DNA from 3 places in the Achromobacter sp. 1014246743 genome. Region 1 is predicted to be linked to each of the others. Evidence: predicted binding sites of a transcription regulator. Region 1 holds the regulator's gene; each other region holds the start of a gene.
The links. The regulator LexA, encoded in region 1, represses DNA repair genes until DNA is damaged. The targets are predictions, from matches to a motif close to ACTGTATNNNNATACAGT.
Positions count from the first base shown of each region.

Region 2: the regulator LexA is predicted to act here: its motif matches at 3,850-3,867, upstream of AC6LJ2_RS14045 (PA0069 family radical SAM protein).
Region 3: the regulator LexA is predicted to act here: its motif matches at 4,476-4,493, upstream of AC6LJ2_RS22785 (ATP-dependent helicase).

Region 1 covers NZ_JCBANA010000020.1:69,001-76,227, forward strand. Annotated here, with positions in the region: gene clpP (ATP-dependent Clp endopeptidase proteolytic subunit ClpP) at 1-204, shown strand, start outside; gene clpX (ATP-dependent Clp protease ATP-binding subunit ClpX) at 306-1,604, shown strand; gene lon (endopeptidase La) at 1,858-4,308, shown strand; gene lexA (transcriptional repressor LexA) at 4,484-5,134, opposite strand; gene AC6LJ2_RS10900 (amino acid aminotransferase) at 5,306-6,505, opposite strand; gene uvrB (excinuclease ABC subunit UvrB) at 6,706-7,227, shown strand, end outside.
Region 2 covers NZ_JCBANA010000029.1:16,378-23,604, reverse strand. Annotated here, with positions in the region: gene AC6LJ2_RS14065 (CoA pyrophosphatase) at 1-302, opposite strand, end outside; gene rplS (50S ribosomal protein L19) at 426-806, opposite strand; gene AC6LJ2_RS14055 (EamA family transporter) at 1,040-1,912, shown strand; gene AC6LJ2_RS14050 (hypothetical protein) at 1,925-2,389, opposite strand; gene AC6LJ2_RS14045 (PA0069 family radical SAM protein) at 2,490-3,842, opposite strand; gene AC6LJ2_RS14040 (sulfate adenylyltransferase subunit 1) at 4,056-5,354, opposite strand; gene cysD (sulfate adenylyltransferase subunit CysD) at 5,397-6,305, opposite strand; gene AC6LJ2_RS14030 (phosphoadenylyl-sulfate reductase) at 6,346-7,101, opposite strand; gene AC6LJ2_RS14025 (sulfate/molybdate ABC transporter ATP-binding protein) at 7,098-7,227, opposite strand, start outside.
Region 3 covers NZ_JCBANA010000062.1:232-7,458, forward strand. Annotated here, with positions in the region: partial or broken gene AC6LJ2_RS22760 (DUF2345 domain-containing protein) at 1-250, shown strand, start outside; gene AC6LJ2_RS22765 (DUF4123 domain-containing protein) at 243-1,109, shown strand; gene AC6LJ2_RS22770 (phospholipase effector Tle1 domain-containing protein) at 1,106-3,247, shown strand; gene AC6LJ2_RS22775 (DUF3304 domain-containing protein) at 3,250-3,801, shown strand; gene AC6LJ2_RS22780 (DUF3304 domain-containing protein) at 3,885-4,376, shown strand; gene AC6LJ2_RS22785 (ATP-dependent helicase) at 4,538-6,634, shown strand; gene AC6LJ2_RS22790 (magnesium and cobalt transport protein CorA) at 6,736-7,227, shown strand, end outside.

The DNA of each region.
Region 1 (7,227 bases):
CAGGGGCAGGCCTCCGACATCCAGATCCAGGCTCGCGAGATCCTGGACCTGCGCGAGCGTCTCAATCGCATCCTGGCCGACAACACCGGCCAGTCGATCGAGCGCATCGGCCTGGACACGGAACGTGACAACTTCATGTCCGCCGAAGATGCGGTATCGTATGGACTGGTGGACAAGGTGATGACCTCCCGTTCGGAAGGCTGACTTCCCGGTTGAGTCCGACCCGCTGCTGCCACGTTTGAGTAAGCGCAGGCGCCGGGCCGTTTACCCGGTCCGGCGCTTCTTTACCTGAGATACGACTACATATGCCTGAAAAAAAGGGATCGGCAGACGCAAAAGTGCTGCATTGCTCGTTTTGCAATAAAAGCCAGCACGAAGTCCGCAAGCTGATCGCGGGTCCGTCGGTATTCATCTGCGATGAATGCATAGACCTGTGCAACGACATCATCCGCGAGGAAGCGCAGGCTACCGCGCGCGCGGCGATTCGTTCCGAACTGCCCACTCCGGCTGAGATCAAGACGTTCCTCGACCAGTACGTCATTGGGCAAACCTCGCCCAAGCGCATGCTGGCGGTGGCCGTCTACAACCATTACAAGCGCATTCGCCACGGCGAAATCAAGGGCGACGAAGTCGAGTTGTCCAAGAGCAACATCATGCTGATCGGCCCCACCGGGTCGGGCAAGACGTTGCTGGCGCAGACGCTGGCGCGCATGCTGAACGTGCCGTTCGTCATGGCCGACGCCACCACGCTGACCGAAGCCGGTTACGTGGGCGAAGACGTCGAAAACATCATTCAGAAGTTGCTGCAGAACTGCAACTACGAAGTCGAGAAGGCGCAGCGCGCCATCATCTACATCGACGAAATCGACAAGATTTCCCGCAAGTCCGACAACCCGTCCATCACCCGCGACGTGTCGGGCGAGGGCGTGCAACAGGCCTTGCTCAAGCTCATCGAAGGCACGGTGGCCTCCGTGCCGCCGCAGGGCGGGCGCAAGCACCCCAACCAGGACTTCGTCCAGGTTGATACGACCAACATCCTGTTCATCGTCGGCGGCGCCTTCGACGGACTCGAAAAAGTCATCCGCGACCGCACCGAAAAGTCGGGCATCGGCTTCTCGGCCTCCGTGCGCGCCAAGTCCGAACGCGGCGTGGGCGAGCTGTTCTCGGAAGTCGAACCCGAAGACCTGATCAAGTTCGGCCTCATTCCCGAGCTGGTCGGCCGCCTGCCGGTGGTCGCCACGCTGGACGAACTCGACGAAGCGGCCCTGGTCCAGATCCTGACCGAGCCCAAGAACGCCTTGCTCAAGCAGTTCCAGAAGCTGTTCGCCATGGAAGGCGCCGAGCTGGACGTGCGCCCGGCAGCCTTGAAGGCGATCGCCCGCAAGGCGCTCAAGCGCAAGACCGGCGCCCGCGGCCTGCGCTCCATCATCGAGCAGGCGCTGCTCGACACCATGTATGACCTGCCGTCGCAAGGCAACGTCAAGCGCGTGGTGCTGGACGAAGGCGCGATCGAAGGCGAGGGCAAGCCCTTGCTGATCTACGCGGACGAAGAAAGCGCCGCCGAAAAGCCCGAGCGCGGAGAAGTCCGCGACGCCGCGGCCTGACGGTTATTTCAGAAAAACCCGTTCTCGTAACGGGTTTTTTTACCTCGGGGCCTGACCTTGAACGGATGGTCCCGGGGCGTGTCCAAGAAAACAAGGGAAACCGGCCGCTGTTTTTTTTGCCGTTTTGTTTATCCGGCAGCCGGGATCTTGAATTTTCGGCTATTGTTCCCATAACAGACGTAACTGACGAAGATGCCCGGGTATACCCGGGCATCCTGTCCCCGATACGCCGAGTCATACCGAGGAACCTCCTATGTCTGCCAGCCAGACCCTGCCTTCCGACCCGATCGACCTTCCCCTGCTGCCGCTGCGCGATGTCGTGGTGTTTCCGCACATGGTCATCCCGCTGTTCGTCGGCCGTCCGCGCTCGATCCGCGCGCTCGAGGTTGCGATGGAAGCGGGCAAGAGCATCATGCTGGTGGCCCAAAAGTCCGCCGGCAAGGATGATCCCACCCCCGAAGACGTCTACGAGATCGGCTGCGTCGCCGGCATCCTGCAGATGCTCAAGCTGCCCGACGGCACCGTCAAGGTGCTGGTCGAGGGTACCCAGCGTGCCCGCATCAACAGCATCGAAGACGCCGATTCGCACTTTACGTGCCAGGTCACGCCGATCGAACCGGATGCCGTCCAGGGCTCCGAAACCGAAGCCCTGCGCCGCGCGATCGTTGCCCAGTTCGAGCAATACGTCAAACTGAACAAGAAGATCCCTCCGGAGATCCTGACCTCGCTCGCCGGCATCGATGACGCCGGTCGCCTGGCCGATACGATCGCCGCGCATCTTCCGCTGAAACTCGAGCAGAAGCAGAAGATGCTCGAGATCGTCGGCACCTCCGAACGCCTTGAAGGCTTGCTCACGCAGCTGGAAACCGAAATCGACATTCTCCAGGTCGAGAAGCGGATTCGCGGCCGCGTGAAGAAGCAGATGGAAAAGAGCCAGCGCGACTACTACCTGAATGAGCAGGTCAAGGCCATTCAGAAAGAGTTGGGCGAGGGCGAAGAAGGCGCGGACATCGAAGAGCTCGAAAAGAAGATCATCGCTGCCCACATGCCCAAAGAGGCACGTAAAAAAGCCGATGCCGAGCTCAAGAAGCTCAAGCTCATGTCGCCCATGTCGGCCGAAGCCACCGTGGTGCGCAACTACATCGATACGCTCATCAACCTCCCCTGGAGAAAGAAGAGCAAGATCAACAATTCCATCGCCAACGCCGAGACCGTACTGGACAACGACCACTACGGCCTGGAAAAGGTGAAGGAACGCATCCTTGAATACCTTGCCGTGCAACAGCGCGTGGACAAGGTCAAGGCGCCTATCCTGTGCCTGGTCGGCCCTCCGGGCGTCGGCAAGACCTCGCTCGGCCAGTCCATCGCCAAGGCCACGAACCGCAAGTTCGTGCGCATGGCCCTGGGTGGCGTGCGCGACGAAGCCGAGATCCGCGGCCATCGTCGGACCTACATCGGTTCGATGCCGGGCAAGATCGTCCAGAACATGTCGAAGGTCGGCGTGCGCAATCCCTTGTTCCTGCTCGACGAAATCGACAAGCTGGGCATGGATTTCCGTGGCGATCCCTCGTCGGCGCTGCTCGAAGTGCTGGATCCTGAACAGAACCACACGTTCCAGGACCACTACATCGAGGTTGACTTCGATCTGTCCGACGTCATGTTCGTGGCGACCAGCAACACGCTGAACATTCCGCCGGCGCTGCTGGACCGCATGGAAGTGATCCGCCTGTCGGGTTACACCGAGGAAGAAAAGATCCACATCGCCCGCGACCATCTGCTGCCCAAGCTGATGAAGAACAACGGCGTGAAGGATACCGAGCTTACCGTCGACGACAGCGCCTTGCGCGACATCGTGCGCTACTACACCCGCGAAGCCGGTGTGCGTGCGCTCGAGCGCGAAGTGGGCAAGATCTGCCGCAAAGTCATCAAGCAATTGCTGACCCAGACCGATCGTGCCAAGGCCGAAGGCAAGACCCTCGAGGTCAAGCCGGTCAATGTCACGGGCGACAACCTGAGCGACTACCTCGGCGTGCGCCGCTACACCTTCGGCATGGCCGAAAAGGAAAACCAGATCGGTCAAGTGACCGGCCTGGCCTGGACGGAAGTCGGTGGCGACCTGCTCACGATCGAAGTGGCGGACATGCCCGGCAAGGGCGTGATCCAACGCACCGGTTCGCTGGGCGACGTGATGAAGGAATCGGTCGAAGCGGCTCGTACGGTGGTGCGCTCACGCGCCCGTCGCCTGGGCTTTGCAGACAGCGTGTTCGAGAAGCATGACATGCACGTGCACGTGCCGGAAGGCGCGACGCCCAAGGACGGTCCGTCTGCGGGTATTGCGATCACCACGGCCATGGTGTCGGCGCTGTCGCGCATCCCGGTGCGCGCCGATGTCGCCATGACGGGCGAAATCACGTTGCGTGGCGAAGTCCTGCCGATCGGCGGCTTGAAGGAAAAGCTGTTGGCCGCTCACCGCGGTGGCATCAAGACGGTCTTGATCCCGGAAGAAAACGTCAAGGATTTGGCGGAGATCCCGGACAACGTCAAGAACCATCTCGAGATCGTGCCGGTGCGCTGGATCGACAAGGTGCTGGAACTGGCCCTGGAACGCCTGCCCGAGCCGCTGGCCGAAGACGAGGCGGTGAAGGAACCGCTGGTGGCCAAGCCGGCCGAGCCGGGCTCGACGGACCCGGTGCTCAAGCACTGATGCTGGCCCGAGAGGCGCTGCTTGCGGCGCCTTCAACAAGAAACCCCGCCTTGGCGGGGTTTCTTTTTTAGGCTTGGCCGCACTGCGGCGTGTCTCGGCGACGCTGGCCGGGCGGGAGCCGTATAGAGAACCTGGAACGGCCTGCGAGGCCAGCCAGGCGCGGTTCAGTGGTGCATCAATGCAGTGCGTGGGTGCGGATCAGGCCGACCGCGATGCCTTCGAGCGCGAATTCCTGGTCGGCTTCGACCACGATGGTGTCGAAGTCGGGGTTTTCGGGCAGCAGTTCGATACGGCCGTGCTGGCGCTGCAGGCGCTTGACGGTGACGTCGTCGCCCAGGCGGGCCACCACGATCTGGCCGTTGCGGGCTTCGGAGGCCTTCTTGACGGCGAGCAGGTCGCCTTCGAGGATGCCGGCATCGCGCATGCTCATGCCGCGCACCTTGAGCAGGTAGTCGGGTGCCTGGGCGAACAGGCTGGAGTCGACGCCGATTTCGCGTTCGACGTGTTCGGCGGCCAGGATGGGGCTGCCGGCGGCCACCCGGCCTACCAACGGCAGCAGCAACTGCGCCAGGCCCGGCAGGGGCAGGGCGGCTTGCGTCGGGGCGGCCGAGGCGTCTTTCAGGCGGATGCCGCGCGAGGCGCCGGCCGTGAGCTCAATGGCGCCTTTGCGGGCCAGGGCCTTGAGATGGTCTTCGGCCGCGTTGGGCGAGCGAAATCCCAGGGCCAAGGCAATTTCGGCGCGGGTGGGCGGAAAGCCCGTGCGCGCGACGGTTTGCCGGATGAGGTCCAGGATTTGCTGTTGACGATCAGTGAGTTTGCTGGCCATGGCGATGATCCGTTTGGGGTCGGACTGTACATATATACAGCAGCATTCTGGGGGACATAACGCAAAAAAGCAAGCGGGTGTCGAGCGCCAGGGCAAGAGACCCATAAATCGCGGGCAATGAAAACGGGACCCGAAGGTCCCGTCTGGCTGGTGCCGGCAGTGCGAGGCGCTTTACAGCACCGCGGCGATGCCCTTGGCGACCTGGTCGATGTTGCCGCTGTTCAGGGCGGCAACGCAGATGCGGCCGCTGGAGACGGCATAGACGCCATGCTCTTCGCGCAGGCGGTCGACCTGGGCCGAGGTCAGGCCCGAGTACGAGAACATGCCGCGTTGCTGCAGCACGAAGCTGAAGTCCTGCTTGCCGCCGTGTTCCTTGATTTTCTCGACCAGTTGCTTGCGCATCAGGCGGATACGGTCGCGCATGGCGCCGAGTTCCTGTTCCCACATGGCGAACAGTTCAGGCGTGTTCAGCACCGTCGAGACGATCGTGCCGCCGTGGGTGGGCGGGTTGGAATAGTTGGTGCGGATGACGCGCTTGAGCTGGCTCAGGACGCGGGTGGCCTGGTCTTTGCTGCCGGCCACGACGGTCAGGGCGCCGACGCGCTCGCCGTACAGCGAGAACGACTTCGAGAACGACGAGCTGATGAACATGGTCATGTTCAGGTCGGCGAACAGGCGCACGACGGCGGCATCTTCCTTGAGGCCTTCGCCGAAACCCTGGTAGGCGATGTCCAGGAACGGGACCAGGTTGTTTTCCTTCACGACGGCGGCGATCTGCTGCCATTGTTCGAAGGTGGGGTCCACGCCCGTGGGGTTGTGGCAGCAAGCGTGCAGCACGACGACGGTCTGGGCCGGCGCGGCCTTCAGCGCGGCCAGCATGCCATCGAAATTCAGGCCACGGGTGGCGGCATCGTAGTAGGCGTAGGTGCCGACTTCGAAGCCGGCGCGTTCGAACAGCGCGCGGTGGTTTTCCCAGCTGGGGTCGCTGATCAGGACCTTGGCGGTCGGCAGCAGCTGGCGCAGGAAGTCGGCGCCGATCTTGAGGGCGCCGGTGCCGCCCAGGGCCTGGGTGGTGAGGACGCGGCCTTCGGTCACCAGGGGGGAATCCTTGCCGATCAGCAGGGCTTGCGCGCCCTGGTTGTAGCCGGCGATGCCCTCGATCGGCAGATAGCCGCGGGCAGCGGCGGCTTCGATGCGGGCGATTTCGGCCTTGCGCACCGCGCCCAGCAGGGGAATCCGGCCCTGGTCGTCGTAGTACACGCCAACGCCCAGGTTGACTTTACCGGGGCGGGTATCCGCGTTGTATTGTTCGTTCAGACCAAGAATGGGGTCGCGCGGCGCGAGTTCGACGGAATCGAAAAGGGTGCTCATGGGACTCTGCTGAGGGTGAGTGGACGCAGTGGGAAGTGCTGTGGATAATGGGGGGTTTACCCTGGGAACAGTCTAGCATGCCTAAGAGCGCAATAGACCCAAGTACGGCGGGTGCCGCAGCCGCGGGTTCGACCACCGATCCGGCCGGCGCAGCCCCCGTTGCGGCGGCGCCCGGTGCAGGCCCGGCGGGTGCCGGATTCGTGGATTTCCCGGATAGCCCGTTTCATCTGTACCAGCCTTACCCGCCGGCCGGCGACCAGCCTGCGGCCATCGAGGGCCTGGTCCAGGGGGTGCAGGACGGCCTGATGTTCCAGACCCTGCTGGGTGTGACCGGGTCGGGCAAGACCTACACCATGGCCAACGTCATCGCCCAGCTCGGGCGGCCGGCCCTGGTTCTGGCCCCGAACAAGACCCTGGCGGCGCAGTTGTACGCCGAAATGCGCGAGTTCTTCCCCAAGAATGCGATCGAGTATTTCGTTTCGTATTACGACTACTACCAACCCGAAGCCTACGTACCCACGCGCGACCTGTTCATTGAAAAGGACTCGTCCATCAACGAGCACATCGAGCAGATGCGCCTGTCGGCGACCAAGAGCCTTCTCGAACGTCGCGACACGATCATCGTCGGCACGGTGTCGTGCATCTACGGTATCGGCAACCCGGGCGACTATCACGCGATGGTGCTGATCCTGCGCGCGGGCGACCAGATCTCGCGGCGCGAG
Region 2 (7,227 bases), on a different contig from region 1:
TGCGCAGCGCGCTGGGTCAGCATGATGTGCACACCGTTGGTACGCGTGACCAGCGGGATCAGCACGGCCGCCGGCACAGGCACGCCTTCGCGGCCGGGATAGCGCAGATCGTTGTCGCGTGACAGCTCCAGGGTCCAGGTGGACGGCTGGCTGAGCGTGCCGCGCAGCAGATCAGGGGTCAGCAGGTTGGCGGGCACCGCCGGCAGGGAATCGTTGGCGACGACCCATGGCTGCGACGCCGGATCGAATCCGGGACGCGCCAGCGGCCGCCTGGGCCGAGCAGAAGACGAGGAATCAGACATTCGGCTTTTCAATAAGAAAAAGGCACCCTCGCAGGTGCCTTTTTAACCCGGAAACCCGTGCCGAACGAAAACGCTGGATGGCGTGTGCGTCCGACACTGGTAGGGCCGTGTGCCGATAAGCGATCAAGCCGCCGAGGCTTGCTTGCTGACCAGCTTTTCCTTGATACGCGCCGACTTGCCCGAGCGGTTGCGCAGGTAGTACAGCTTGGCGCGGCGCACGTCGCCGCGGCGCTTGACTTCGATGCCGGCGATTTGCGGCGAGTACAGCTGGAACGTACGTTCCACGGCTTCACCCGACGAAATCTTGCGCACGGTGAACGCGGAGTTCAGGCCGCGGTTGCGCTTGGCGATCACGACGCCTTCGAAGGCCTGCACGCGCTTGCGGGTGCCTTCAACGACGTTCACGCTCACGATGACGGTGTCACCAGGAGCAAATTCAGGCTTGGCTTGGCCGCCGGTCAGGCGGGCAATCTCTTCCTGTTCCAGGATAGCGATAAGGTTCATGAGAACTCCTAGATCATCGTGCCTTTGCGGACTAAAACGCTTTGCCGTTCGATGTTGGTTAGGCCGTTAAAACCCATTGGCCTTGTACCGCAAGCAGAGGATGAGATTTGGCAAACCAATGATTCTACACCAAAATTTGCCCGGGGCGTCAGGTAACATGGAGGCCTGCCTATCGCTTTGCGGTACCCTAGCGGTTCCTGTAACAAACACGTCACAAGACGCTGTCTTTCCCCATGTCGTATTCGTCCCTGATATTGGTCGTCCTGGCGGCGATGGCCCACGCAACGTGGAATCTACTCGCCAAGCGCGCGGCCATGGTGGGCGCCCCCTTCGTGTTTGCCTACGGGCTATGCGCCTCGGTGCTGTACGCACCCTGGGTGGTGTGGGTGCTGCTGCACGACGGCATGACATGGACCTGGCCTGTGGTGGGGGCCATTTTGACGTCCAGCCTGTTGCATCTGGGCTACAGCCTGTGCCTGCAGCGCGGCTACCAGGTGGCGGACCTGTCGGTGGTGTACCCGATCGCCCGGGGCACCGGCCCGTTGCTCTCGACCACCGGCGCCTTTTTGCTGCTGCGCGAACCCGCCACGGGCACCGGCATCGCGGGCATGCTGTGCGTGGTGATCGGCGTGCTGTTGATCGCCACGCAAGGTCGGCTGTCGATTTTCCGCAACCCCCAGGCCTGGGTGGGCGTGCGCTGGGGCATGGTGATCGGACTGTTCATTGCCGCCTACACCGTCGTGGACGCCTATGGCGTGAAGGTGCTGTTGATCAGCCCGGTGCTGTTCGACTGGTTTACCTGCGTGACCCGCACCACCATGATGACTCCCCACATGCTGCGCCGACGCGCCCAGGCCTGGGAATCCATGCGCGGCCACTGGCACCTGGCGCTGGCCGTGGGCCTGCTGTCGCCGCTAGGCTACATCCTGGTGCTGTATGCCCTGCGCAATGGCGCGCCACTGAGCCTGGTGGCCCCCGCGCGGGAAATGTCGATGATGCTGGGCACCCTGGCCGGCATGTTCCTCTTGCGCGAGAAAGTGGGCCCGGGCCGGCTGGCAGGTTGCCTGGCGATTCTGGCCGGCGTGGTGCTGCTGGGGTCGACCTGACCCCGGCGAGGGTCAGAATCCGCCGGCGGCGCCCAGCCACATCAGCGCGGGGATCATTGCGCCCCACGCCAGCACCAGCACCACATCCACCACCATGCTCTTGATGCTGACCTGATCGGACACCGGCTCGACCGTGGCGTTGCCCAGGCTGCGTTCGCGCGGGCCGCGCACGACGTTGCCGGCAGCGGGCACCGCCACATCGGTCGCGGCCGGCGGAAACGGCCACTTGCCCGGCAGGGTGCCGGAACGGCTGCCCTTGCCGGTATCGGCCGCGGCCGTCCCGGACGACGCTACGCCGCCCACCCCCAACGTCAGGTCCATCGCCTGCCCCCGTGCCCCGGGCGCGGCCGTCCAGGGCATGTCCAGTTCGCTGAAACGGGCGCCAAACGTCCGAACGCGTTGCACGGCGCGGCGCAGCGGGGTCAGCGATACGGCGGCAAGATCGTCCGGCAGGACGGAAAGTTGAGCGGTGTTCATAGGAACTCCTTGGTAGCGCGGTAAAAACGACAGTCAGGATCGACGGGTAATAACAGCGGCCCAGCCAGACGGACGACAGCGGCCGTCCGACACCCAGGCGTCAGTCAAATAAGGACAGCTGCCCGGCAGCCACGGCGCGCCATTGGCGCTCGCCGCGCACCAAGGCGCCGCCCGCAGGCGGGACGCTGGAAAAAGGGACCCCTGAAGACGCTTTCGCGCCAACCGGGGATAGGAAAACGGGGGAATCGGGCACACCGGCGGCCGCCGAAAACAAGGAGTCGGCGCCACCCGCCGCCAAGGGCGGCTGGAAACGGTCGGTATCCAGCGCCAGGCGATGGCGGTTCAGGCCCAGCTTGCGGGTGGCCACGGCAAACCGCTGGCGCAGCAGGTCGGCCCAGATGCCGGTGCCGCGCATGCGCGAGCCGAAGTTGGGATCGTTGCGACGGCCATTGCGCAGGTCTTCGATGCGGTGCAGCACGCGCTGGGCGCGATCCGGGTAGTGTGCGTTGAGCCAGTCTTCGAACAGGGTTTTGACTTCCCAGGGCAGCCGGATGACGGTGTAGCTGGCGTAATGCGCGCCGGCCGCCTTGGATTCCTGCAGGATGTGTTCCATGGCGTCGTCGTTGATGAACGGGATAACGGGCGCCACCAGCACCCCGACCGGCACGCCGGCGTCCGTGAGGTTGCGCACGGCTTCCAGGCGGCGCCAGGGCGCGGCGGCGCGCGGTTCCAGCGTGCGGGCCATGCCGGCGTCCAGCGTGGTGATGCTCATGTAGACCACCACCAGCTTCTGTTCGGCCAGCGCAGCCAGGAGGTCCAGGTCACGGGCGACCAGCGCGTTCTTGGTGACGATGGTGACCGGGTGCCGGGTTTCCAGCATCAGTTCGAGCATGCCGCGCGTCAGGCGCCAATCGCGCTCGATGGGCTGGTAGGCGTCGGTAGCCGACCCGATATTGATGGGCGACGGCTTGTACCCCGGCCGGCTGATTTCGGCCCGCAGCGCCTGGACCGCATTGGCCTTGGCCACGAGGCGGGTTTCGAAGTCCAGCCCGGGGGAATAGCCCAGGTAGGAATGGGTGGGCCGGGCATAGCAGTAGACGCAGCCGTGTTCGCACCCGCGGTACGGGTTGACTGCCACGTCGAAGGGAATGTCGGGCGAATCATTGCGCGACAGGATCTTGCGGGCTTCTTCGGCAGTGACGGTCGTCTTGGGGGCCGCGGGCGCCAGTCGGGCGTCGGGCAGGATGGGAATGACTTTGGGGGAAATATCGGGGACAGCATCGACGAAATCAGCCGGAAGACCCGAAGCGGACCAGCCGTCGTCGACCTGCACGCGGTCATCGCGCTGAAAGCGATGCCGAACATTAGTAACCGCACCCCGACCGCGCAAGGCGGCGGGGGCGGCAGCCGGGGACCCAGAACCGGCGGGAAAAGAATGATCGGTGCGTGCCATGAAAACTACTGTACAAAAACACAGTGGTTTTGACAAGCACCAAAAGCCTTTTCGTAAGACAGCCCCACTTTACCGCAAGACGAAGACGCCGTCCGGAGAATTCGATTTCATCTTGCGATATCGCCCGGAAACCCGCACCAGCATTAGGTTTGGAATAAAAACAACACCCCATTTCACGACCCATGGGACGCTGTTTTCCGGCCCGCCTGCGGTTTACCGAAGCATGCCCGCCGCCGCCGTCTGATGCGTGGCCTCGTCGATCAAAATGAAGGCGCCGGTCGCCGCCACATCGTCGTATCGATCGACCGCCAACGCTTCACGCGTGGTGAACGTGACGCGACCGATGTCGTTCATGCGCAGCGTGCCTTCCGTGTTCTGCACTTCCTGCAGTTCGTGGATATCGCGATGAGACAGCACCGCGCGAATCTTCGCCGATGTCAGTCGCGTGCCATGCTTGAGCAAATACTTGCGCGCAGGATTCAGCGGCTGCGTGTCGAGCCAGCACAGCTCGGCTTCGAACTCGCGCGCGACTTGCGCTTGCGCCTGCGCGTGCACGATCACGTCGCCGCGCGACACGTCGACATCACGGTCCAGCACCAAGGTGACCGAATCGCCGGCCACCGCTTCATCGAGCACGCGGTCGAACACGCGCACCTCGCGCACGCGCGCCGTCACACCCGACGGCTGCACGGCGATCTCGTCGCCCGGACGCAGTACGCCGCTGGCGATGCGGCCCGCATAGCCGCGGAAGTCGTCCTTGCGATCGCCATCGTGGCGCGCCACCCATTGCACCGGAAAACGCAGCGGGCCGCTGCGGCCATCGCCGGACAGGTCCAGCGATTCCAGCAGCGTCAGCAGCGGCTGCCCCGTGTACCAGGGCGTCTTGTCCGACAGCGTCACCACGTTGTCGCCATTCAGCGCTGACAGCGGCAGCGCATCGAAGTGCGCGATGCCGAGTTTGCCCGCCAGGTCGGCATAGGCGTCGCGGATGCGCTCGAACACCGCGCGGTCCCAGTCCACCAGATCCATCTTGTTGACCGCCACCACGATGTGGCGGATGCCCAGCAGGCGAGCGATGGTGCTGTGGCGCTTGGTCTGCGGCAAGAGCTTGCCATCGGCTGCGCGGGTGGCGTCGATCAGGATCACCGCCACGTCCGCCGTGGATGCGCCCGTCACCATGTTGCGGGTGTACTGCTCGTGGCCCGGCGCGTCGGCGATGATGAACTTGCGGGCGGGCGTCGAGAAGTAGCGGTAGGCCACGTCGATCGTGATGCCCTGCTCGCGCTCGGCCTCCAGGCCATCGGTCAGCAGCGAGAAGTCGATGCCGCCTTCGGCCACGCGCTTGTACTTGGCGCGCGAGATCGCATCCAGCTGGTCGGCGAACACGCCCTTGCTGTCATACAGCAGGCGGCCGATCAGCGTGGATTTGCCGTCGTCGACCGAACCGGCCGTGATCAGGCGCAGCACGCCCGTGCCGGCGCCCGAAAGAAAAGAATCGTTTACTGCATTCATGTGCGTCCCCTGTGGCCGGCGCTGCGCCGGCCGCTCGTGCAATCAGAAATAGCCTTCTTTCTTGCGGCGCTCCATCGAGGCCTCGGAAGTCTGGTCGTCCATGCGCGTGGCGCCGCGCTCGGTGATATCGGTCACGGCCGTCTCGGCGATGATGGCGGCGGTGTCGGCGGCGCCGGACGCCACCGGGCAGGTGCAGGAGATATCGCCCACCGTGCGGAACCGCACCGGCAGGCGCTCGACCGTCTCGCCGTCCTGCGGCGGCGTCAGGCGCGTCACGGGCACGAGCAAGCCCTTGCGCCGGATCACCTCGCGCTCATGGCTGAAATAGATGGGCGGCAGGGCCAGCTGCTCGCGCTGGATGTATTGCCAGACGTCCAGTTCGGTCCAGTTCGAGATCGGGAACACCCGCATGTTCTCGCCGCGATGCACCCGCGTGTTGAACAGGCTCCACAGTTCCGGGCGCTGGGCCTTCGGGTCCCATTGGCCGAACTCGTCACGAAACGAGAAGATGCGCTCCTTGGCACGCGCCTTTTCCTCGTCGCGGCGGGCGCCGCCGATGCAGGCGTCAAAGCCGAATTCCTCGATCGCCTCCAGCAGCGTCACGGCCTGGGCCGCGTTGCGCGAATCGGTCTCGCGGCGCAGCACCACGCTGCCACGCTTGATCGAGTCTTCCACGCTGCGCACGATCAGCGTCTCGCCCAGCTCGGCGGCGCGGGCATCGCGAAAGGCGATGACCTCGTCGAAGTTGTGGCCGGTGTCGATGTGCATCAACGGAAACGGGAAGCGCCCGGGGCGAAAGGCCTTCTCGGCCAGGCGCAGCAGCACCACCGAGTCCTTGCCGCCCGAAAACAGCAGCACGGGCTTTTCGCTCTCGGCGGCCACCTCGCGCATGATGAATATGGCTTCCGATTCCAGCCAGTCCAGGTGGCTGCGTTGGATCACTGCGGACATAGGTATTCCCCTAAAACAGATTTCTGATGGGTGGCGAGCGTCACGCGCGTTCCGGCACGACGCTGATGACCCGGTTGCCTGCGTGCAGGCCGCATTCCTTGGAGTCCGACGACTCCCACCACCACCGCCCCGCCCTCAGGTCTTCGCCCGGACGGATCGCGCGGGTACAGGGTTCGCAGCCGATGGACGGATAGCCCTGGTCGTGCAACGGGTTGTAGGGAATGCCCAGGGCGCGGATGACGCCCCAGACATCCGCTTCGCTCCAGTCGGCCAGCGGGTTGAACTTGTAGAGACCGAAGGTCTTGTCGTCTTCTTCCAGGTGCAGTTCGCCGCGCGTGGTCGACTGCGCCCGCCGCTGACCCGTGATCCAGGCGCCCCGGCCGGCCAGCGCACGCTTGAGCGGCTCGACCTTGCGAATCTGGCAACAGGCTTTGCGCAGGTCCACGCTTTCGTAGAAGGCAAAGGCGCCGTGCTCGGCCACGTGCTGCTCGACGGCGGCCGCCACCGGCCGATACACGGTGACGTCGCGCCCATAGCGCTGGCGCACGGCGTCCAGCACCCCCAGCGTTTCGGCGTGCAGGCGGCCGGTGTCCAGCGTGAAGACCTCCAGGTCCAGCCCCGATTCATAGATGGCGTGCGTCAGCACCATGTCCTCGGCCGCCAGGGACGAGGCCAGCGCAGCGTCGGGATAGCGCTGTGGGATAGCCGCAAGGCGGGACGTCAGTTCAGCCCAGCGCGCCGCCAGCACCGGATCGGCATCCAGCCCGGCCTGCGAAGACAGTTCGGTCGTGGTCATGATTGCACCGCAAAAATGCGTGCCCGCCGCGGACGGGCCAACAAGGTTTCGCCATCTTTCAGGCCCAATTCCCGGTACAGGTGCTCGGGCACCTCGGCCTCGATGATGGCGTCGGAGTCCTGGCGC
Region 3 (7,227 bases), on a different contig from region 1:
GACCGCGGTGCAATACGCCGCGCCCAAGCGCATCCGCATTGCGACGGCGGCCGGCGCCAGCATCGTGCTCGAAGGCGGCAACATCACCGTCACCGCGCCGGGGCGCATCGACGTCAAGACGGGCGACAAGCGCTTTGCCGGCCCCGACCGATTGCCCTATCCGTTTCCCCAGATGCCCGAGAGCGTCTGCGTCAGCTGCGCCGTGGAAGCCGCGGCGGGCGGCCAGGCCATGACGGTGAAGAATGCTTGAGGACCGCGATACCTGGATCGATCCGGCCGGCCCCGCCGTGGGCCGGGCGCTGTACGACGCCGCGTGGAACCAGCCGCAGCCCATGGAGCGCTACGTGCTGCTCGACGCCGCCTTTGCGCCAGGGCTGCCCGCGCGGCTGGCGCGCTGGCTGGAGCCCGAAGACTACTGCTCGCTCTATGCCGGACGCTACGAAGGCGAAGGCCTGGACGAGGTTGCGCCCTACCTGCTGCGCCTGCCCTGGGTGCCCGCGCTGCGCCAGCCGCTGTGCGACAAACTGATGGATCTGACGCGGGGTAGACCCATGCTCAGCCTGCTGTTCAGTGAGGCCACGCTGGAGCCGCTGGCCGACCACCTGCGCGCGCAGATCGAGGCCGTCGGCGCTGATGGCCGCGCCTATCTGCTGCGTCTGGCGGACACGCGCGCGCTGGCCGCGCTGCTCGACGTGTTGACGCCCGCGCAACGCCAGCGCCTGCTGGCTGGCATCGCGCGCTGGTCCTACGTAGACCGCGCGGGTGAACTGCAATCGATCGAAGGCGGCCCGCCAGCCGCGCCCGCCATCGAGCCGACGCCTTATCAGATCGACGCGGATCAACAGCGCCAACTGCAGCAATGGGCCCTGCCGGACGCCATCCTGCGCTTCGTGCAATTGCGCGCCGGCCTGTTCGGCGAGCTGGCCTGCCGCCCGGCCGCGGCGCATCGCCTGATCGACGAAGGCGTGCAGCGCCTGGCTCGCCGCGGCGTGGATCACGACGCGCTGGCCTATCGCCATGCCTTGACGCTGCTGCGCCGCCACGGCCTGCTGGCCCCCGCCCATTCCTCACCCACGCCTGTTGTCTCCAGCCTGGAGCCGCAATCATGACGTTCAAGTTCCGCTTCGCCGGCCCATGCCGCGAGATTCCCACGGACCTGGATTTCCAGGAGCAACGCAAGGCCTGCCAGAAAATGGGCGAAAAGGCCGGCACGGACTGCTCGATCGAGTTGTTCTTCGGATTCTTCTTCGATGGCACGCGCAACAACATGTATGTGTCGGACAAAGCGCGAGACAACACGCAGACGAATGTGGCGAGGTTGCATAACGTATTTGACGATAAGAAAGACCCTAGTTACAGCGCGCGCCAACACCGATTTCGTACCTATGTCGAAGGCGTGGGTACTCCTTGCGTAGATAAGGTGGGTGATCCGGGAACTGGCGTGCATGCGCAGGCGGGAGCCGCAGCGGGATGGGGGGGAGAAGGTCGCATCAATTGGGCTCTGCTGGAATTCCAGAACCATCTGTATTCGCATTTCGTACCGAATAGCACTTTGACAGATGCGCTAAGGCAGGACACGCGAGCGCTGGTTCGGGAAATGAGCACGGATATGTCGATGTCTGGTTTGCAGATAGAAGAGCTGGCAAAGGGCGCCACCCTTCCTTTTGGACCAACGCCTGGTGACGCGGCGGACGTGGCGATTCGACGCGCCCAAGGTCTGGCTGCATCAGTTTGGAGAGTTCTGAGCGTTCATAAAGCCAGACCGAACAATATGGCACGCTATTCCGTGTTGTCGCGTCGTAACCGTGAGATGCGGCAGATGCTGTCCGGCTACCTGTCCACAAATCCAAAAGTCGAGCGCATTCGCGTCTCTATCTTTGGTTTCTCTCGTGGCGCGGCCGAGGCACGGGTGTTTGCCAATTGGCTCAAGGACGCCTGCGATGTTCCCGAAGGAATGTCTTTTTACACCCCTCGCGGAGACGGCGTCTTGCGCCTTGGGGGCATTCCTGTGGTCATCGATTTCATGGGCTTGTACGACACCGTGGCCTCGGCCGGCATTGCACAGTCGGCGCCTGGCGAATTGTGGGACGGCCACGGCGCGTGGGCAAGCAAGGAAGACATGGAAGTTCCAAGTATGGTCACTCGCTGCGTCCATATGGTCGGGGCGCACGAAGTGCGAGGATCATTTCCGCTGGACTTGATTGATGGTCGTGGCTTTGAAGAGATCGTCTATCCGGGGGTGCATTCAGACGTGGGAGGCGGCTACAAGCCTGCAGAGCAAGGCCGAGGGATGGCGGATAACGATAAGCTGTCGCAAATTCCTCTGTGCGATATGTATCGGGAAGCCGTGACGGCCGGCGTACCCTTGAGGTTGCACACGGCGCCTGCTCGCGACAAGGCCCGGTTTGAAGTGTCGGCCAACCTGCGCAATGCATTCAATGCTTACGTCGAGAACACTCGCGACATATCCAATGGGCAATCATCGACCCGCCGAATCATGTACAACCACTACGTTCAGTATGTGCGCTGGCGACGCTTTCGTGTTGATCGCGGGCCTGAGTGGCTGGGCGGCATTCCCAGTGCGCTGCGGGCCAAGGCGAACAATCCTCAGGACTACGAGGATCTGGTGCAAGCCAACGACGAGTTGCTGCTGGAGGTTCGAACGTTGACTGCGAACAATGCGCTTGAACGCAGCTCAACCCCGAATGTGATGCCGGGTGCGGAAGGCGCTCGGCTCTATGACAGTGTCATGTTGGCATTGCGAGGCAACAAAGAGAAGATGTGGCTGGATCAGATGCGCACCGTCTGGAACCTTCCTGGCAGGCCCGTCGCCGCGGTGATTGATCTTCTGGACAATTATGTGCACGATTCAAGGGCCTGGTTCAAGCCTCTGGGCAAGGATGACGACGTGTGGATGAGCATCCAGCGTGATCGTCTCAAGCAACTGGACCAGCGTGAAAAGCTGGCCGAACAATATGTATCGACCGGTCGGGCTGACCTGGCCTGGCCACTGATGCCCAGCAAGGAAGAGCGGGCAGAGTTGGTTGCCTATCGAGCAAATCCCAATGCCGTGCCATTGCAGGCCGGTGGACGGGAGTTTTACTCTCAATGGGGCTATTTGCGCTGGCGCTCTGTCTACGCCAATCCTCAGGTTCGGGCGCAACGGGAGGCGCAGCAGGACCGGGAGAATACGCAGCGTGCTCTGCAGAATATGCCAATAAACTTCAACGCCATTCCGCGATTCTGAGTATGCAGAAAATCAATTTTCTGATCAGCCTGTTCACTCGACTTCGCTCGCTTCGTTGGGGATGCTCTTTAGCCTTTTGCATGGCGTTGATAGGGCAGCCTGTGGCTGGTTGGACGCAGTCCATGCCTATTCCCGCAACGCTTGGCGTGCGGTTAGGCATCATCAATTACCTTGACGAAGGTTTGAGTCCCGTCTTCATCAATCGTGCATGGGCGGGAAGTGCTCGTGCGCAGGCTTACACATCCAGCACTTGCTGCGTTGCCATTGCGACCGAGTGGAAGCCGGGAATGACAATGAGGGTGGAGTGGAATTCTGATTCGATGTTTTATCGTGGCGAGAATGATCTATTGGTTCGCGATGTTCCGGTCATGCCATACGAGCCGTTTCACGATGGTTATGTCTGGGCCATTTTTCTGCCTGGTGGAGAGGTGCGGCTGCAACCATCACGCTCTCGTCCTGGCGCGGAAGGCTTTTTGTTGGGGTTGCCTCCACCCGGCGAGGCGACCGAGGCGGAATTGAAGCAGTTCATCGAAAAGACCCAACCCAAGCAGTAGGCATGCGCCCGAGCATACGGATTCTTCGTTCACGTGCACGCGGTCAGTCGCTACACGGCAGTGCCCGTCTGATTCGCCGATCTATGTTGGCAATGTTCCTGGGCGCTTCAAGCCTGATCGCTGGTCTGGCTTCGACACAGCCCGTGCCGACCCCCGAGGCGCTTGCTGTTCGATTGGGTATCGTCAATTATCTGGATGAGGGCTTGAGCCCGGTTTTCATCAATCAAGCGTGGGCAGGCACCGCTCGTGCGCAGGCTTACACATCCAGCACTTGCTGTGTTTCCCTGCCAAGGGAGTGGGTGCCGGGCATGACGATGCGGATCGAATGGAACTCCGATTCCATGTTCGAGCGCGGGCAGGATGCGTTGACGGTACGAGACGCGCCGGTCTTGCCTTACGACATTTCCTATAGCGGCTATGTTTGGGCGATTTTCTTGCCTGGGGGTGAAGTGCGTGTACAGCCTTCAGCGTCTGGGCCTGGCGCTGTGGGCTTTTTGCCGGGACTGCCTCCACCCGGCGAGGCGACCGAGGCGGAATTGAAGCAGTTCATCGAAAAGACCCAACCCAAACCTTGAGTCGTCCGGGCGCCGAGCGACCGTCGCGCTACCCGTCCTCGTTTCTTCCCCCGTCCCCGCCAGACTCCCGCCGGGACATTGCCCGCGGCTGGTATGATGCCTGGATATATAACCAGTTGTCAGGCCGACCTTTCCGCGCCTGGCTGCCAGCCCCGCGCGCCATGTCCGACCCGACCCTTCCGCCTTCCAACAGCCGTCCCGACCCCTTGGCCGACCTGAATCCGGCCCAGCGCGAGGCCGCCGAATTCGGCGTGGCCGGCACGGGCGACGACGGTCCCCTGCTGGTCATCGCCGGGGCGGGGTCAGGCAAGACCAACACCTTGGCGCACCGGGTCGCTCACCTGATCCTGAACGGCGCCGACCCGCAGCGCATGCTGCTGTTGACGTTCTCGCGCCGCGCCGCCCAGGAAATGGAGCGCCGCGTGGGGTCGGTGCTGCAACGGGTCATGAACCTGCGCGGCACCCAGCAGGCGCCGTCGCTGCCATGGGCGGGTACGTTCCACGCCATCGGAGCGCGCCTTTTGCGCGATTGCGCCCAGCGCATCGGCCTGTCCGACGCCTTTACCATCCATGACCGGGGCGATGCCGAAGACCTGATGGGCATGGTTCGCCACGAGCTTGGGCTGTCGTCCACCAAGTCGCGCTTTCCGCTCAAGGGCACCTGCCTGGCGATCTATTCGCGGGTGGTCAACAGCCAGACGCCGGTGGCCGACGTGCTGCACAGCGTGTTCCCGTGGTGCGCGCAGTGGGAAGACGAGCTCAAGAGCCTGTTTCGCGGCTACGTGGCGGCCAAGCAGGACCAGCAGGTGCTCGATTACGACGACCTGCTGTTGTACTGGGCCGAAATGATGGGCGATGCGGCCATTGCCGCCGACGTCGGCGGGCGCTTCGACCATGTGCTGGTGGACGAATACCAGGACACCAACCGCCTGCAATCGGCCATTCTGCTGGCCATGAAGCCCGACGGCCGCGGCCTGACGGTGGTGGGCGATGACGCCCAGTCCATCTATTCGTTTCGCGCCGCCACGGTGCGCAATATCCTGGATTTCCCCACGCAGTTTCCCAAGCCGGCGCGGGTCATCACGCTGGACCGCAATTACCGCTCGACCCAGCCCATTCTCACCGCGTCCAACGCGGTCATCGGCCTGGCGACCGAGCGCTACGCCAAAGACCTCTGGACCGACCGCACGTCGTCGCAACTGCCCGAACTGGTCACCGTCAGCGACGAAGGCGGGCAGGCCCGCTGGGTGGCCGATCAGGTGCTGGCCCAGCGCGAGGGCGGGGCCACGCTGAAGTCGCAGGCCGCGCTGTTTCGCACGTCCAGTCACAGTGCAGCGCTTGAACTGGAACTGACCCGCCGCAATATCCCGTTCGTCAAATTCGGCGGGCTGCGCTTCCTGGAAGCGGCCCACGTCAAGGACCTGCTGTCGCTGTTGCGCTGGGCCGAAAACCCGCGCGGCCGCATGGCGGGTTTTCGCGTGGCGCAGTTGTTGCCCGGCATCGGGCCGGCCACCGCCGGCAAGCTGATGGACGCCATGGCGCAGTCGGCCGAGCCGCTGCGTGCGCTGCGCGAATTCAAGCCGGGTGCGGCGGCCCAGGCCGAGTGGGGCGCGTTTGCCGATACGTATGCCGCGCTCGCCGACCCGGGCCTGCGCTGGCCGGCCGACGTCGACCTGGCGCTGCGCTGGTACGCCGGCCAGCTCGAACGCCTGTACGACGACGCCCGGGTGCGCAAGACCGACCTGGACCAGCTGGTGCGCATTGCCGCCGGCTATCCGTCGCGCGAGCGTTTCCTGACCGAACTGACGCTGGACCCGCCCGATGCCACCAGCGACGAATCCGGCGCCCCGTCGCGCGACGAAGACTACATGATCCTGTCCACCATCCATTCGGCCAAGGGCCAGGAATGGAAGGCCGTGTACGTGCTGAACGTGGTCGATGGCTGCATACCGTCCGACATGAGCACCGGCACGGCCGAGGAAATCGAAGAAGAGCGCCGCCTGCTGTACGTGGCCATGACGCGCGCCAAGGAACGCCTGCAACTGATCGTGCCGCAGCGCTTCTATGTGCACCAGCAGACCGGCATGGGCGACCGCCATGTGTACGGGTCGCGCACCCGCTACATCACCAACGCCATGCTGCCGCTGTTCGACCACCTGCCCAAGCTGCCCGACCTGCCGGGCGGGCCGCGCGAACCCCGGCAGCCGCAGGCGCCGCAGGTGGACGTGGCCAAGCGGGTGCGCAGCCTGTTCGCCTAGCAGGGGGGGGCCTCGGCCAGGGCTGAACAGCGGCGCTGGGCTATCATCGCCCCATACCGATACGCTGTTTCCGCAAGGGCTCGCATAGCCGGAGGATGCCTATGTCTACCGAAGAAATCGTCGCCACCGATCCGCATAAAGGCGAGGTCGTGGCGTCCATTGCCTATGTGAACGGCCGGCGCGAGCGCGAGGTGCCCATCGAAGAAGTGGGCCAGTACGTCAACCAGGACCGCAGCATGCTGTGGGTGGGCCTGCGCAATCCCGGCCCCGAACTGCTGGGCCAGGTGGCCCGCGAGCTGGGCGCCTGCGACAAGAACCAGGAAGAAATGCTGGAGCCGCACCGCCGGCCCAAGATCATCGACTACGGCAACATGGTGCTCATCGTGGCCATCACGGTCGAGGTCGAAGCCGAACGCCCTATCTTCGGCGAAACCCAATTCCTGATCGGCGAAGGCTTCCTGGTCACGGTGCGGCGCGGCGCCACCGCCGGCCACAGCCCCTTGCGCGAACGCCTGGAAGCCTCGCCCGACCTGCTCAAGCGCGGCAGCGACTACGTGGCCTCCGAACTGCTGGACTGGCTGGTGGACCGCTAC